Regions from separate parts of the Streptomyces finlayi genome, predicted to be linked through region 2. Evidence: riboswitches for the same ligand, from Rfam matches in the RefSeq annotation. Region 2 holds a riboswitch; each other region holds the start of a gene.

Region 1 (4,205 bases), 1.8 Mb from region 2:
TCCAGCCGGCCCAGTCGTCCTCGTACAGCGGGTCCTCGATGGAGATGAGCGGGTACGCGGAGACGAGCTCCTCGTAGTACTCGGTCATCTCGGCGGCCGAGCGGGACTTGCCCTCGAACTCGTACACGCCGTCCTTGTAGAACTCGGACGCGGCGACGTCGAGCGCGAGGCCGATGTCGCGGCCGGGGACGTAACCGGCCTCCTTGATGGCCTCGACGATGAGGTCCAGGGCGGCGCGGTTGGACTCCAGGTTCGGGGCGAAGCCGCCCTCGTCACCGAGACCGGTGGACAGGCCCTTGGTCTTCAGGACCTTCTTCAGCGTGTGGTAGACCTCCGCGCCCCAGCGCAGGGCCTCGGAGAACGACTCCGCGCCGATCGGCGCGATCATGAACTCCTGGATGTCCACGTTGGAGTCGGCGTGCGAGCCGCCGTTCAGGATGTTCATCATCGGAACGGGCAGCAGGTGCGCGTTCGGGCCGCCGAGGTAGCGGAAGAGCGGCAGGTCGGACGCCTCGGAGGCGGCGTGCGCGACGGCCAGCGAGACGCCGAGGATGGCGTTGGCGCCGAGCGAGCCCTTGTTCTCGGTGGCGTCCAGGTCGAACATCGCCTGGTCGATGAGGCGCTGCTCGGTGGCGTCGTACCCGACGAGCTCCGGGCCGATCTGCTCGATGACGGCGAGGACGGCCTTCTCCACGCCCTTGCCCATGTAACGGTTGGGGTCTCCGTCGCGAAGCTCGATGGCCTCGAACGCACCGGTGGAGGCGCCGGACGGAACGGCAGCACGTCCCGTGCTGCCGTCGTCGAGGCCAACCTCGACCTCGACCGTGGGGTTGCCCCGGGAGTCGAGGATTTCCCTGGCTACGACGACGTCGATGGACGGCACGAGGCATCTCCTTCTGGATATGACACTGGTTGCGCAGGGCCACTGTGGTCACTGTGGCCTTGCGACCTGAGCCTATCCGGCCGGGCTCCATCGGCCAGCCGGGCGCCCGTCCCCTGGGACGAAAAAGGACCCAAGGGTATGCATTCACGGGCAAAGGTCCAGAAAATTACTGACGAGTAACCACAACACTTGAACGATCGACGTCGGCAGGTGGACTCCACCGGCCGGAAAAGACCCCGACCCGGTACGCACGGGGGAGAGCGCACCGGGTCGGGAGCAGGGCGGGGAGGATGCCGCCGGACACCCTCCCGGAGGGGAGGAGAGTCCCAGGTACTACTTCGTCAGGTGGAGCTGCTGACCCGGGAAGATCAGGTCGGCGTCCTTGACGATGTCGTCGTTCAGGTCGAAGAGCTTCTCCCAGCCGCCCTTGACGTCGCGCTTCGCGGCGATCTTGCTGAGAGTGTCGCCGGCCTTCACCTTGTACTCGCCGTCACCCTTCTCGACCTTCTCGCCGGTCGGGGTGGTGACCGTCCTGGGCGCCTCGGTCTTCGGCGCGGTGCGCTGCTCGCTGCGCGTGGTGGGCTGCTCGGCCTGGCGCTCCGGCTGGGCCTGCTGCTGCGGCTCCCGCTCGTCGCCGCTCTCCTGCGTGGAGCCGGTGTCGACACCCGGGTCCACGCCGTCGTTGGTCAGGTTGCCGGCGCCGGCACAGGCCCAGGCGCCCGGGCCCTGCATGTCGAGAAGCTTCTCCGCGGTGGCGATCTGCTGCGACTTGCTGGCGAGGTCGGCGCGGGGGGCGTACTGCGTACCGCCGGCGGCGGCCCAGCTGGACTGCGAGAACTGCAGACCGCCGTAGTAGCCGTTGCCGGTGTTGATGGACCAGTTGCCACCGGACTCGCACTGGGCGACGGCGTCCCACGTGGAGACGGAGGCGGCGGAGGCGCTGGTCGCACCCATCAGCGGCATGGCGACCGCGGCGCCGGCGACACCGGCGAGCGTGGCGACACGGACGGCCCTGGACGGGCGGCGGTGCTTGGCCTTGCTGGAAATCAGCATGGAGCTTCTCCTCACCGACGCCTACGAGGTGAGCTGTCGGGTTCGGGCCAAGTGAGTTGCCCGGTCGCACGTCCTAGCACGCGACTTCACCCCAAGCCGGTCCCTGAGTCGTCCTTCGACGATCGGGCCCGGCGCTTACCTGGGTCCCCCGCTCCTGCCTACGGCGCTTTACGCGTCTGTTCCCTTCGACCGACGGCAGGATTCGGCGTGACGGTCGACGGGGCCCGCGGTGCGAGCGGTTCCGACCGTAAACACAGGCACCCTCGACATTCAAAGAGGGACATACCGGCCATTCGGGTATTTGTCGTCCTGGAGGGAAGAACGTTTTCGCAGGTCGGAGGGGCCACAGACGCATCACCCGGACATGCCGGGCCAGTTGAAGCAAAGAGACCCATGTCTCACTTACGCATAAGTGGACATAGGCCTCTGAACTACCCCCGAATTTGGGGTGTTTTCCCGAATTGGATCAGTTGCTCTTGGAGTCCTCCGCGACGTCCGGCAGCCCCAGATCGAGGCTCTGGCCGGGGAGGATCAGGTCCGGGTCGGAGCCGAGCGCGCCCTTGTTGGCCTCGTACAGCTCGGTCCAGCCGCCGGGAACCTTCTGTGCGTCAGCAATCGCCCAGAGGTTGTCGCCGGGCCGGACGGTGTAGTCGCCGTCGGGGCTCACCGCAACGGTGTCGCGCCCCTGGTCGCCACCGCGCGAGGCGTGCCGGCCCGAGTCGCGCCCGCCGCCCTGATCCGCGTCCAGGCTCGCCTCGGGGGCCGGCGTGCCGCGGTGCTTGCCGCCACGCTGGTCCGTGCCGTCCGGGATCGCGGACGCCTCGGACGCCTCGGGCGTCGGTGTGGTGGCCGGCGGGGCCGTCGCGCCGGAGTCGCCGGACCCGCCCGACTCGCCGGTCTCGCCGTTCTTGTCGGACTCACTCGCCGTGTCCGACTCACCGGACCCGGCGGTCCCGCCGGACTTGTCGGACTTATCCTTCTTGTTCGCTTCGTCCGTCGCGTCGCCCGACGGGGCGTCGGAGGCGTCGTCGGTTGGGAGCAGCGAGTCCGAAGGGTCGGCGGAGGGCAGACCGCCCGGGTCGACGCCCGGCAGGGCCCCGTCCAGCGCGAGCCCGGAAATCACCGCGCAGCTCGGCCACGCCTGCGGGCCCTGGTCCTCCAGGACCTTCTCCGCGACGGATATCTGCTGCGAGCGGCTGGCGAGGTCGGCGCGGGGCGCGAACGCCGAGCCACCGTACGCCGACCAGGTGTCCTGCGAGAACTGGAGGCCGCCGTAGTAGCCGTTGCCCAGGTCCGCGCTCCACATGCCGCCGCTCTCGCACTCGGCGACCCGGTCCCAGGTCGAGGCGTCTGCGGCGTGCGCACCGGTCGCGCCGAGCAGCGGGATGGCGATGGCCGACCCCGTCACGCCTGCGGCGACGACGATGGCGGGTGCCTGGCGAGGGCGGCGGTGTCTGCCGTTCGCGGAGCCCATGGGATTGCCTTCCGTGTGACGAACAAGTGACTGCTGTGGTGAACGGTGAACCTAGCGGGACTCGAACGTGTGTCACAAGTCGATGCAGCGGAGATCACGTGAAAGTCACAGAGTTGACGGAGTGTCACCTTGCGCGGACGGCAATCCGGATGCGAACTCCACCGGAAGGGTGCGCAGTCCGCGCATGATGAGCCCGCCACGCCATCGCAAATCGTCAGGTTCCACCGCAAGACGCAGGTCAGGGAGGCGTCTCAGCAGCGTTGCCAGCGCGGTCTGCCCTTCCAGACGGGCGAGCGGCGCTCCCAGGCAGTAGTGGATGCCGTGCCCGTATCCCACGTGCTGATTGTCACTCCGTGCAAGGTCCAGGGTGTCCGGATCGCGGAATCGCTCCGGGTCCCGGTCTGCGGCCGCGAGGACCACCAGTACGGGGTCCCCCGCGGCGATCTCCTGCCCGCCGAGCGTGACGGGCTCCGTCGCGTACCGCCACGTCGCGAGCTCCACCGGACCGTCGTACCGCAGCAGTTCCTCCAGGCCGGTGGCGAGGAGGTCCGTCTCGCCCGCGGCGAGCGAACGCTGAAGCCTTTCGCGCTCGCCGGGGTTGCGCAGCAGGGCGTACGTCCCGTTGCCGATCAGGTTGACGGTTGTCTCGAAACCGGCGAAGAGAAGGATGAAGGCCATCGCGGCGGCCTCGTTCTCGGTGAGGTGCTCGCCGTGGTCGCTCGCCCGGATCAGACCCGAAATCAGGTCGTCACCCGGATTCTCCCGTTTGCGGTGGATCAGTTCGGCGAGGTAGTT
Region 2 (4,205 bases):
GGTAGGCCAGGACGTCGCGGACCTCCTTGCGCTCGTAGAAGCGCACCCCGCCGACGACCTTGTAGGGCAGACCGACCCGGATGAAGATCTCTTCGAAGACACGGGACTGCGCGTTCGTACGGTAGAAGACCGCGACGTCGCCCGCCTTCGCGTCGCCGGCGTCGGTGAGACGGTCGATCTCGTCGGCGATGAACTGCGCCTCGTCGTGCTCGGTGTCCGCGACGTACCCCGTGATCCGGGCGCCGGTGCCGGCGTTCGTCCAGAGGTTCTTGGGGCGGCGGCTCTCGTTGCGTTCGATGACCGCGTTGGCCGCGGACAGGATCGTCTGCGTGGAGCGGTAGTTCTGCTCCAGCATGATCGTGGTCGCGTCCGGATAGTCCTCCTCGAACTGGAGGATGTTGCGGATGGTCGCGCCCCGGAAGGCGTAGATCGACTGGTCCGCGTCACCGACGACACACAGTTCGGCGGGGGCCTCGGCCTCACCGGACGGGCCCACCAGCTCGCGTACGAGGGTGTACTGCGCGTGGTTGGTGTCCTGGTACTCGTCCACCAGGACGTGCCGGAAGCGGCGGCGGTAGTGCTCGGCGACATCGGGGAACGCCTGGAGCAGATGCACCGTCGTCATGATGATGTCGTCGAAGTCGAGGGCGTTGGCCTCGCGCAGCCGTGCCTGGTAGAGCGCGTACGCCTGGGCCAGGGTCTTCTCGAAACCGTCCGCGGCCTGCCCGGCGAAGGTCTCCTCGTCGATCAGCTCGTTCTTCAGGTTCGAGACCTTGGCCGTGAACGCCTTGGGCGGGTAGCGCTTCGGGTCGAGGTCCAGGTCACGGCAGACGAGCGCCATCAGCCGCTTGGAGTCCGCGGCGTCGTAGATCGAGAACGACGAGGTGAAACCGAGCCGCTTGGACTCGCGCCGCAGGATGCGTACGCACGCGCTGTGGAAGGTCATGACCCACATGGCGTTGGCGCGCGGCCCGACGAGCTGCTCGACGCGCTCCTTCATCTCGCCCGCGGCCTTGTTGGTGAAGGTGATCGCGAGGATCTGACCGGGGTGCACCCCGCGCTCGGCCAGCAGATGTGCGATCCGGTGGGTGAGCACCCGGGTCTTGCCCGACCCGGCACCGGCGACGATGAGCAGCGGCGAACCGGCGTGCACGACAGCGGCGCGCTGCTCGGTGTTCAGCCCGTCGAGCAGCGCGGCGGCGTCGATGACGGGACGGGGCGAGCCGTCGCGGTAGTACCCCTCGCGGGGCGGCGGGGGCGCGTCGAAGACGCCGCCGAAGAGACCCTCCGGCACCGCTTCGGGTGCGTGGTCCTCGGGGGGCGGCGGGGGCCCTTCCTCCGAGTTCTGGAGGCCGGTCAGGAAACTGTCGTCAAAGAGGCTGCTCATCGCTTCACGAGTCTAGGCGGCTCCACTGACACCCCGGGGCCGCATTCCTGAGGAGGCCCGGATCCATGCGCGTACCGAGACGGCCCGACCACACCCCGTGAGGGACGAGAGGCACGGTCCGGCCCCGCCCGCACGGATTCGCTCCAGGTCACGAACATGTATCGGGCATATCGAACATCAACCTTCACAGGGACACCACGGGTTGGCTAGCGTGCTGGATCGGGCGGCCCGTACCCCCTTGAGGCGAACCACGCCGAGCGGACGCCCACGCCGAATCCGGTCCGCCCCCAGGGCGTCCGGAACCGGGGACCCACACGCAGCACCGGGGTGAATCGGTCCGCGACCTCCACCTGGACCGTAGGGCAGCCTTCCGTTCCGCCCGAACCCGACAGCTAACCCGGTAGGCGGTCCACGGAAGGAGATGCCGGCCTTGGCATCGCATCGCAAGCCGCGCACCCGTGTGCGCACCACCTCACCCGGCCTCGGACTCACGACGGCGGCACTGGCCTCTGTGACTCTGCTCTCCACGCAGACCGCGACGGCCGCGCCCGCGACGCCCCGGCCCAGCGTCGAGGACGTCCAGAAGAAGGTCGACGACCTCTACCGGCAGGCGGGCGCCGCGACCCAGCAGTACAACAAGGCGAAGGCCGCCTCCACCGACCAGCGCGCCAAGGTCGACGGGCTCCTGGACGCCGCGGCGGAGCGGGCCGAGAAGCTGAACGAGACGCGCCGTGAGCTGGGCCGGTTCGCGGCGGCGCAGTACCGCAGCGGCGCGGTCGCCCCCACGGCCACGTTCTTCCTCGCGGACGACCCGCAGTCGTACTTCGACCAGGACCAGTTGATGGCGCGCATGACCAGCCAGCAGCAGAAGACCGTGTCCGACTTCCGAACGCAGCAGAGCGCGGCGGCGAAGAAGCGCGCCGAGGCCACCAAGAGCCTGGAGACGCTCACCGAGGCGCAGACCACGCTGCGCACCAGCAAGCAGCAGGTGCAGGAGAAGCTGACCGAGGCCCGCACCCTGCTGTCCGAGCTGACCGCCGAGGAGAAGGCGCGGCTCGCGGCACTGGAGCGCGAGAAGGAGGCGGAGGCCGAGCGCAAGGCGCAGGAGCTGGCCCGCCGGCAGGCCGCCGCGGCGGAGGCCGAGCGCCAGGAGGCGGCGGCGAAGGAAGCCGCCGAGGACGCAGCCCAGGAGGCCGGGCAGCCGGACACCGGAACCGGTGGCGGTACGGACACCGGCACGGAGACGGACAGCGGCTACGCGGCGAAGGCGGACAAGGTACTGGCGTTCGCGGCGGCTCAGATCGGCAAGCCGTACGTCTGGGGGGCGACGGGCCCCTCTTCGTACGACTGCTCAGGGCTGACGCAGGCGGCCTGGAGAGAGGCCGGCGTCGATCTGCCGCGCACCACCTGGGACCAGGTCGAGGTCGGCACCCGGGTGGCCACGGCGGATCTGCGGCCGGGGGACCTGGTGTTCTTCTATGACGACATCAGCCACGTCGGCATCTACAGGGGCGACGGCATGATGATCCACGCGCCGAAGCCGGGGGCGAACGTGCGCGAGGAGTCGATCTACTCCATGCCGATCTACGGGAGCGTGCGGCCGGCGTAGTGCCGTGCCCGGTCCCTCCCTGGCCGGGAGTTGCCGCACCGGCCGCACCGGCCGCTGGGCGATGTCGCGGACGAGGGTCCAGGGAGGGAGCGCGTGAAGACCGTGGACGAGGGGTTCGGCACGGCGGCCCGGTCCTGACCCCGGCCGGGACCGGCCGGGACCGCGGCCGGGACAGCGGCCGGGACAGCGGCCGGGACAGCTCAGGTCGGCTCAGAAGCCGTTGTCCTATCGATCTTGAGTGCGGTGTGATCGAAAGTGGCTGCCGGGGCGGGTGAATCTGGTGGTGTTCGTGCATGAAGACAGGGCCTCTGGTGCAGTTCGGAGTTGCTGAGACACCGAGCGACGTCAGCACCACCACCCGGACCAGCAAGAACCTCGACGAGAACCTCCCGCGCAGTCACGAACCGTTACCAGAACAGCTCCGCGTCGCGCAGTTCGGCAAGGACCCGGTCCGCTTCCTCACGCAACGCCTCAACCCGCTGCCGGGCACCCCGTTCCCGCTCCTCCAGCAAACCGACCACCGACGGCATCCCCGAACCTGCACGACCAAGACGACACGACGTGTCCTGTCTGCCACAGAACCCGCCACACCATGCCTGACCAGCAGAAAGTCAGCGATCAAGTACGGAAAGACAACAGCCTCTGACCGATCTGAGCTGACGTCCGCACGCGCTGTGCATCAATCAGTTGGCGGTCAGCCGGCACGCGAACCTCCACGTTCGTGCTATCCAGGAACACCGTGCACCGGCGCGAAGTAGACGATGCTCTGCGCAGCCTGTATGGAGAGCGCACCGTCGCCGAGGTCCATGAGGTGGACCATCCGGACGCTCGACCTCCCCGTCCAGCTCCGAGCAGGGCTCTACGATGGGCCGGTGACCGAGACTCTGCCTCCCGTAGGTATTGACCTCTTCGACGTGGAACGCCTCCAGCTCACGGAGGTCCCGGAGCCGCCGCTGTCACCTTCGGATCAAGCGGCGAGAGACCGCGTGTGGGACAAGGCGGTCCAGGCGAACCCGACTCTCTTCGACGGGCCTGTGGTGGCCTGTAGCGGGCTGGAGTGGGCCGGCCCGCGCACCGTGCGCCTTTCCTGGGTGCGCGTTACCTACCGGCACTACGCTCTGCGCCGTGTTCCCGGCGCCACCGCGCTGCCGTCGCTGTTCGTGAATATCCTTCAGACGACCGACAACGGCCGTGTGCTGGCGGCCAGAA
Region 3 (4,205 bases), 1.4 Mb from region 2:
GCACGACGGCACCCGGGAGTGCGACGCCGCGGATCTGGCACTGACCGTGCTCGGCGGCGGCGAGTCCTCCCGGCTGCACAACCGGCTGGTCCGCCGCGATCGTACGGCGGTGGCGGCCGGATTCGGGCTGCTGAGGCTGTCCGGCGCGCCCTCGCTCGGCTGGCTGGACGTCAAGACGTCCGGCGGTATCGAGGTGCCGGAAATCGAGGCCGCGGTCGACGAGGAACTGGCCAAGTTCGCCGCCGAGGGCCCCACGCCCGAGGAAATGGAGCGGGCCCAGGCGCAGTTGGAGCGCGAGTGGCTGGACCGGCTCGGCACGGTCGAGGGCCGCGCCGACGAACTGTGCCGGTACGCCGTCCTGTTCGGGGACCCGCAGCTGGCCCTGACGGCCGTGCAGCGGGTGCTCGACGTCACCGCGGAGGAGGTCCAGGCCGCCGCCAAGGCGTGCCTGCGACCCGACAACCGCGCGGTCCTGGTCTACGAACCGGTCGAAGCGCCGGCCGACGCGGATGCCGAAGCCGGCACCGCCACGCACGAAGGGGCCGAGCAGTGAGCGACGCCGCTGTGACTGGAGTAGCGATGAAGTACCACCCGCAGCCGACGGCGGGCGTGGCCAGGCCCTGGGCCTTCCCCGCGCCCGAGCGCGGCGCCCTGCCCAACGGCCTCACGGTGCTGCGCTGTCACCGTCCCGGTCAGCAGGTGGTCGCGGTGGAGATCTTCCTCGACGCGCCGCTGGACGCGGAGCCCGAGGGCCTCGACGGGGTGGCGACGATCATGTCGCGCGCCCTGTCCGAGGGCACGGACAAGCGCTCCGCGGAGGAGTTCGCCGCCGAGCTGGAGCGCTGTGGCGCGACGCTCGACGCGCACGCCGACCACCCCGGTGTCCGGGTCTCCCTGGAGGTCCCGGTCTCCCGGCTGACCAAGGCGCTGGGTCTGATCGCCGAAGCGCTGCGGGCTCCTGCCTTCTCCGAGAGCGAGATCGAGCGCCTGGTGGGCAACCGCCTCGACGAGATCCCGCACGAGCAGGCCAACCCCGCCCGCAAGGCGGCCAAGCAGCTCTCCAAGGAGCTCTTCCCCGCCACGGCGCGTATGTCGCGTCCGCGGCAGGGCACCGAGGAGACGGTGGCGCGGATCGACGCCGCGGCCGTGCGCGCTTTCTACGACGCGCACGTCCGTCCGTCCACCGCGACGCTCGTCATCGTCGGTGATCTCACCGGGGTCGATGTGGACGCGCTCCTCGCGGAGACCGTGGGCGACTGGTCGGGCAACACCGCCGAGCCCCGTCCGGTCCCGCCCATCACCGCTGACGACCGCGGCCGTGTCGTGGTCGTGGACCGTCCCGGCGCGGTGCAGACGCAGCTGCTGATCGGCCGTATCGGCGCCGACCGGCACGACAGCGTCTGGCCGGCCCAGGTCCTCGGCACGTACTGCCTGGGCGGCACCCTCACCTCGCGTCTCGACCGGGTGCTGCGCGAGGAGAAGGGCTACACCTACGGCGTACGCGCCTTCGCGCAGGTCCTGCGCTCCACGGGCCCGGGCTCCCCCTCGGGGCGTACGGGAGCGGCGATGCTCGCCATCAGCGGCTCGGTGGACACGGAGTCCACGGGGCCGGCGCTGGACGACCTCTGGAAGGTCCTGCGGACCCTCGCGGCCGAGGGGCTCACCGACGCCGAGCGCGAGACGGCCGTGCAGAACCTCGTGGGCGTCGCCCCGCTGAAGTTCGAGACGGCGGCCTCCGTGGCGGGCACCCTCGCCGACCAGGTCGAGCAGCACCTCCCGGACGACTACCAGGCCCAGCTCTACGCGCGCCTGGCCGAGACCGGCACGGTCGAGGCGACGGCCGCGGTGGTCAACGCCTTCCCGGTGGACCGCCTGGTCACGGTGCTCGTCGGTGACGCGTCCCAGATCGCGGAGCCCGTCCGCGCGCTGGGAATCGGCGAGGTGTCGGTCGTCAGCGGCTGACGTCCGGCCACTCTTCAACACATTTGCAAAAGCGTGCCAAAGGGACCCCGATGGGCAAATTGCCCATCAGGGTCCCTTCCTTTTGTCCGATTTTGGCGCGAAGGCTACCTGTCTGCTCTGTGGGATGTACGACAAATCAGCCTGTCCGTTTGGTGATTGAAAGTGGCCCCGTTTAGCGTCGGCTCCGCTGTCCGTCATGTGTATGCCGCGTCCGTGGCGCCGGGCAGCCATCGCCGAGTCCCCGTCAGGCGCGAGCCTGGGGAGCCGGGGACCCACGAAGTCCCTGGGGTGAATCGGACGTCTGCGCTCCTTCGGGGCGGAGACGGTCCGTAGGAGACCTTCCTGCTCCGAACCCGTCAGCTAACCCGGTAGGCGAGAAGGAAGGAAAGGATCAGCCCCTCCATGGCGTTCACCCGTGCCACCGGGAAGCACCGTGCCCCGAGCCGCCTGACGCGCAAGAGCGCTCGCGTCGCCGGCATCGCGGCACTGGCCACCACAGGCGTCATCGGCGGGATGGCCACTCCGGCCCTCGCCGCGGACGAGGCCCGTACCGTCGGCGACACCGGCCTGACCCAGGTCATCGCCATCGACGGCGCCCTCGCCGACCAGATCGCCGCCCAGGCGATGGCCCAGGAACAGCAGGCCGAGGCCGCCGCGAAGGCGAAGGCCAAGGCTGTCGCCGAGGCCAAGGCCGAGGCGGAAGCCAGGGTCAAGGCCAAGGCGGAGGCCGAGCGCAAGGCGAAGGCCCGTGCCGCGGAGGTCCGCGAGGCCGAGGCCCGTGCCGCCCGCGCGGCCGAGCGCAAGCGGCTGACCTCGTTCCACCTTCCGGTCGCCGGTTCCTACGTCACCACCGGCTACAAGTCCGGTGGCTCGCTCTGGTCCTCGGGCAGCCACTCCGGTGTCGACTTCCGCGCCGCGTCCGGCTCGTCCGTCGTCGCGGTCGGCGCCGGCACGGTCGTCGAGGCGGGCTGGGGCGGTGCCTACGGCAACAACATCGTGCTCCGGATGACGGACGGCACGTACACCCAGTACGGCCACCTCGCCTCGATCGGCGTCTCCGTCGGCCAGAGCGTCACCTCCGGGCAGCAGATAGGCATCTCCGGCTCGACCGGCAACTCCACCGGACCGCACCTGCACTTCGAGGCCCGCACCAGCCCCGAGTACGGCTCCGACATGGACCCCGTCGCGTACCTGCGCTCGCACGGTGTGAACGTCTGATCCACGCGCCGCGTCCCCGCGCTTCACGAAGGCCCCGGCTTCCCGCCGGGGCCTTCGGCGTACCACCCGGACTCTGTCCGCCGAAGCTCCGCGGGGTCAGAAGATATCCCTGGATTCCGTTCTGCCGTCGGAAATTCGGGCTCATTGCAATAGAGTCGCAGAACAGGCGTCGATCGGCCGCGTTTCGCGGGGATTAAGGCGGAGGTTCGGACATGCGCATTCCCGCGCATTCGGTATGCACGGCAATCCGTGACGACATCGTCTCCGGTGTCTTCGATCGCGGCAGCCGCCTCACCGAGGAGGTGCTCGCGCGTCGTTACGGGGTCTCGCGCGTCCCGGTGCGCGAGGCCCTGCGCACGCTGGAGTCCGAGGGGTTCGTGGTCACGCGCCGCCATGCCGGCGCATGCGTGGCCGAGCCCACCGAGCAGGAGGCCGCCGATCTCCTGGAGGTCCGGATGCTGCTGGAACCGCTCGGTGCGGCGCGGGCGGCACAGCGGCGCACCGAGGCGCACCTCAAGGTGCTGCGCGGCCTCGTCAGACTGGGTCAGGAGCGAGTACGGCGGGGTGATGGCGAGGACCTGCGCTCCCTGGGCGGCTGGTTCCACGAGACGCTCGCGCAGGCATCGGGCAGCCCCGGCCTCATCGCGCTGCTCACCCAGCTCCGGCACAAGATCGCCTGGATGTACGCCGTCGATCAGCCCGCGCGTCCCGCGGAGTCCTGGGCCGAGCGCGGGGCGATCGTGGACGCGGTCGCCCGGGGGGACGCGGACCGGGCCAGAGCGCTGGCAGTCCAGCACGCGGAGCGGGCTGCGGCGGCCCATCGGCTGCGGCGCCCGGCCCGGCCCGGCCGTCCGGGGTCCGGTCCCGCGCCGTCGCGGGTGAGCACTTCGCAACATCCCGTACACATCGCGGGCGTCCGGCATTAACAATTGCGCCGTATGCAAATAAGGTAATTCCGCGAAGGGCTTTCTTCGTGCTGCGCGAATTCGTCCCTCGACGCTTTTCGGAAACGAAGAAGTCGCGGC
Region 4 (4,205 bases), 2.4 Mb from region 2:
CGCACAGCGGGGGCGGGCTGATGTGGGACTTCGGCAGAACCCTGGTGAAGCAGGCCGTCGCCCACCGTTGATCGAAGAGCCCGGGTTTGCCTCGGAGGCAAAATGTTTGCCTCCGAGGAAAATTCCTGGCCCAATGGAGGCATGAATCCTCCTGACGGAGGGGCGGCCGGCGAACTCCCCGGGGTCGCTCCGCGCCTGCGCGACCTGCGCCGCGGCCGTGGCCTCACCCTGGAGACCGCCGCCCAGCGGGCCGGGCTCTCGCCCGCCCATCTCTCCCGGCTCGAAACCGGCCGCAGGCAGCCCTCGCTGCCCATGCTGCTGGGACTCGCCCGCGTCTACGGTACGACGGTTTCCGAGCTCCTCGGCGAGGCGCCGGCCCAACGTGACGCGATCGTCCGCGGCGGCCCGTTCACCGGCGCCGAGGCGGACGGCTGGATGTACCGCCGGGCCGGTGGCTCCGGCCGGGCCATGCAGGCGCTCCGCGTCCAGGTGCCGTACGGCACACAGGGCGATCTGGTGCGCGTCCACCCCGGCGAGGAATGGCTGTACGTCCTGGAAGGGCGGCTGCGGGTCGTCCTCGGCGAATCCGAGCACGACCTGGAAGCCGGTGACAGCGCGCACTTCGATTCGCTGACCCCGCACCGGATCGCCGCCGCCGACCGCGGCGGCGCCGAGCTGCTCTTCCTCCATACCCTGCTGCAGAGCCCGGTCGCCGAGCTCTGCCTGGGCAGCGGACCACACCACCGCTGATCACCGGCGCCAACGGCTGACTCCGAGGCCGGACGGCTGACCCCGACACCAGAAAGAGGACTGTCATGTCCGATTCAGAGCACTACGATCCGCTCAGCCCGAGGTCCCGGAAGGGCTACGAGACACAGGAGAGGAAGTTCCCGCGTGGCGTGGTGATCAGGCTGGTCGCCTATCTGGTCGCCGGACACGTCTTCGCGGCCTTCCTCTACCTGCTGTTCGAGGTGGCGGGCAAGCGCTGACGCCGCGGAGTGGTCAGGCCTCCTCGGTGAGGCGCTCCCGCAGCAGGTCACGCGTCTCCGGGGAGAGCTTCAGCCCCTCGCCGAGGTAACGCTCGGTGCCGCCCCAGGTCTCCTCGATGGTGCTGAAGGCCGCCGCCAGATACTCGGCACGTGCACCGAAGAGCGGGTTCAGAAGCTCCATGACCTCGTCGGACATCCCGGTCGCCGAGGTGTCGCTGCGCTTCACCTTGTACCGGCGGTGGGCGTCGTTCGACATCAGGTAGTCCGCCTCGATGGCCTCGCGCTCCACACCGACGGCGAGCAGCGACACCGCTATGGAGAGTCCCGCCCGGTCCTTGCCCGCGGCGCAGTGCATCAGGGCGGGGACACTGTCCTCGGCCAGGGCGTGCAGGATCCGGCTGTGCTCGCCCGTGCGGTCCCTGATGATCGAGCGGTACGAGGCGATCATGCGGTCCGCCCCCTTGCCGTCCGCCAGGATCGAGCGCAGCTGCTCGATGTTGCCGTCCCGGACCAGGCGCCAGAACTCGGCGCCGTCGGCCGGGTCGGACAGCGGGATGCTGACGTTGCGCACGCCTGCCAGCTCCACGTCGTGGCCGTCGAGCTTGCGGTCGGCGGCGTTGCGGAAGTCGAAGATCGTGTGCAGCCCGAGTCCGTTGAGGAACGCCGCGTCCTGCTCGGTGGCGTGCGCCAGGTGACCACTGCGGTAGAGCCGCCCGAACCGCACCCGGCGGCCGTCCGCGGTCGGCAGGCCCCCGACGTCACGGAAGTTGCGGACACCGGTCAGCTCAGTGTGCGACGGCGGGACCTGCGGCAGCTGCTGCGTCACGGTGGCTCCTGAAGTGTCTGGCGTCGGCGCTGCTCGCCGACGAGGGCACGGATGTGACGATACGACATTGGTTCCTCAGGCAATCATCTTGCCGCGAGGTCGTCGTTGCACGCGGCACCTCTGCCGGCGCGACCCGCACGGCCTGGGCGGGGAGAATCGTCTGAAATGCTGGCAATGTAACCGATTTGGGCGCCATCTTTTCGAGAGTCCGTCGCGCCCCGCGGGCGGGGTGTGTCCGTATTGGCGTGTTTGCCAGAACATGCCCTGCTTATGGGCGAGATGGTGGTCGGCAGGTGAGCGGGATCATATCCGTGACGGTGTGTGGTGGCCCTCCCGACGGGCATTCCGTCCGCCGCACGGAATGCGAAGATCCGTAATCCACGGAGTGTGACCGTAAATCCGTGCCGGAATTGATTCCCGCATTCCGGCAGGCCGGACATGGCTTGTTCCGGCCGTCCTTACTCGCTTACGGTCACCGTCAATCCGGACGGACCGCCTAATCCTGCCGCCGCCCGGAATCCGCATCCACTCACGTGTGGCAGGAGCGGGGGACCCAGGTAAGCCGCCGGTCCGGAGAATTCCGGAACGACTCGGGGTGAAGTCGCGCCAGCGCGACCGGGCATCTCCAGCCCGAACCCGACAGCTCACCTCGTAGGCGCCGGAGAGGAATGCCCCATGCCCGCAAAGGGTAAGCACCGTCGTACGAAGTCCGGCTCGATAGCCCGTGGCATCTTCGCCGCGGGGACCGGCGGAGCCGTCCTCGCGCTCCCGCTGATCGGCGCCACCGGCGCGAGCGCCGCCGAGCAGGCCGCGCCCGCCGCCGCCTCGGTCGCCGCGGCGCACACCGCGCCCGTCGTCGTGTCCAAGACCGCCCCGAAGACCTACTCCGTGGTTTCCGGCGACTATCTGTCGAAGATCGCCGCCGAGCAGAAGATCAAGGGCGGCTGGCAGAAGCTGTACAAGGACAACCGTGAGGTCGTCGGCAAGGACCCGAGCCTGATCTTCCCCGGCACCGAACTCACGCTGGGCGCAAAGGCATCCGGCTCGGCCGAGGCCGCTCCTTCGAAGGCCGTCGCTCCCAGGGCCACCGCGCCGAAGGCCGCAGCCCCCGCGAGCGCCGCACCCGAGGCCATCGCTCCCAAGGCGGACACGGCCTCCGACTCGGCCTCCTCGTCCGTGGAGACCGCCGCACCGGCGGACACCGGCGCCTCGGAGGGCAACAGCTCCGGCTGGGCGGCCCCCGTGGCCAACGCCACCGTCACCACGCCGTACCGCGCCTCCGGCTCCATGTGGTCCAGTGGTTACCACACCGGTGCCGACTTCCAGGCCGCCTCCGGCACCAGTGTCCGGGCCATAGGCCCCGGCACCGTGGTCTCGGCCGGCTGGAGCGGTTCGTACGGCAACGAGGTCGTCATCAAGCACGAGGACGGCATGTACTCCCAGTACGCCCACCAGACCTCGCTCAGCGTCTCGGCCGGCGACACGGTGACCGGCGGTCAGCAGATCGGCCTCTCCGGTTCCACCGGCAACTCCAGCGGCCCGCACCTCCACTTCGAGGTCCGCACCGGCCCGAGCTACGGCTCGGACGTCGACCCGGTCTCGTACCTGCGTCAGCACGGCGTCTCCCTCTGAGACGAGCAGCAGTGAGGAAGGGCGGTGCGCGGCGGCGCACCGCCCTTCCTCGTGTCCTCAGGGCAGTGCGGCGACCGCTACTTATTCCGGCTTTACCAAGAACTGACCGGGTGGTTTATCTCACCACCCGTCAACCCATTATTACGGTCGCGTAGGTCACATTCGCGGGTGCAGGATACGACCTTGTGGCAGACGATTCGAAACTCAGTCAGCGCGGTCTCCAGAACGTCATCGGCGTCAAGAGCGTCATAGGGTCGTACGCGGCGATCGGCGACAGCTTCACCGAGGGCGTCGGCGACCCCGGACCCGACGGGACCTTCGTCGGCTGGGCGGACCGTTTCGCGGTGCTGCTGGCGGATCAGCTCCCGGCCCCCTACGAGGGGAGCGGCCTCACCGCCTCACGGCACGGCAACTTCCGGTACGCCAACCTCGCCGTACGCGGGCGGCTCCTCGACCAGATCGTCGCGGAACAGGTCCCGCGGGCCAAGGAACTGGCTCCCGACCTCGTGAGCTTCTGCGCGGGCGGGAACGACATCCTGCGGCCGGGCAGTGACCCCGACGACGTGGCCGAGCGTTTCGAGCGCGCCGTCGCCGAACTGGCCGACGGGGTCGGCACCGTCATGATCACCACCGGCTTCGACCCCCGCCACATGCCGGTCCTGCGTCACCTGCGGGGCAAGATCGCCACCTACACCGCCCATGTACGCTCCATCGCCGACCGCTACGACTGCCCGGTCCTGGACCTGTGGTCGCTGCGG

The links. A riboswitch is a leader RNA that binds a small molecule or an ion and turns the genes downstream of it on or off. The one in region 2 is predicted to bind cyclic di-AMP.
Region 1: linked by a shared signal. The riboswitch ahead of F0344_RS21790 (transglycosylase family protein) and the one ahead of F0344_RS13415 (C40 family peptidase) in region 2 are both predicted to bind cyclic di-AMP.
Region 3: linked by a shared signal. The riboswitch ahead of F0344_RS06935 (M23 family metallopeptidase) and the one ahead of F0344_RS13415 (C40 family peptidase) in region 2 are both predicted to bind cyclic di-AMP.
Region 4: linked by a shared signal. The riboswitch ahead of F0344_RS02650 (M23 family metallopeptidase) and the one ahead of F0344_RS13415 (C40 family peptidase) in region 2 are both predicted to bind cyclic di-AMP.

Annotation. Positions count from the first base shown of each region.
Region 1 covers NZ_CP045702.1:4,711,046-4,715,250, reverse strand. Annotated here, with positions in the region: gene eno (phosphopyruvate hydratase) at 1-883, opposite strand, end outside; gene F0344_RS21790 (transglycosylase family protein) at 1,217-1,936, opposite strand; cyclic di-AMP (ydaO/yuaA leader) riboswitch at 1,940-2,112, opposite strand; gene F0344_RS21785 (LysM peptidoglycan-binding domain-containing protein) at 2,403-3,410, opposite strand; gene F0344_RS21780 (cytochrome P450 family protein) at 3,516-4,205, opposite strand, start outside.
Region 2 covers NZ_CP045702.1:2,952,534-2,956,738, forward strand. Annotated here, with positions in the region: gene pcrA (DNA helicase PcrA) at 1-1,387, opposite strand, end outside; cyclic di-AMP (ydaO/yuaA leader) riboswitch at 1,646-1,810, shown strand; gene F0344_RS13415 (C40 family peptidase) at 1,809-2,996, shown strand; gene F0344_RS35740 (hypothetical protein) at 3,404-3,526, opposite strand; gene F0344_RS13420 (NUDIX domain-containing protein) at 3,869-4,205, shown strand, end outside.
Region 3 covers NZ_CP045702.1:1,520,485-1,524,689, reverse strand. Annotated here, with positions in the region: gene F0344_RS06945 (M16 family metallopeptidase) at 1-553, shown strand, start outside; gene F0344_RS06940 (M16 family metallopeptidase) at 580-1,962, shown strand; cyclic di-AMP (ydaO/yuaA leader) riboswitch at 2,184-2,351, shown strand; gene F0344_RS06935 (M23 family metallopeptidase) at 2,365-3,180, shown strand; gene F0344_RS06930 (GntR family transcriptional regulator) at 3,393-4,106, shown strand.
Region 4 covers NZ_CP045702.1:528,630-532,834, reverse strand. Annotated here, with positions in the region: gene F0344_RS02670 (aspartate aminotransferase family protein) at 1-71, shown strand, start outside; gene F0344_RS02665 (helix-turn-helix domain-containing protein) at 142-750, shown strand; gene F0344_RS02660 (DUF6126 family protein) at 816-989, shown strand; gene F0344_RS02655 (tyrosine-protein phosphatase) at 1,003-1,815, opposite strand; cyclic di-AMP (ydaO/yuaA leader) riboswitch at 2,325-2,486, shown strand; gene F0344_RS02650 (M23 family metallopeptidase) at 2,491-3,447, shown strand; gene F0344_RS02645 (SGNH/GDSL hydrolase family protein) at 3,633-4,205, shown strand, end outside.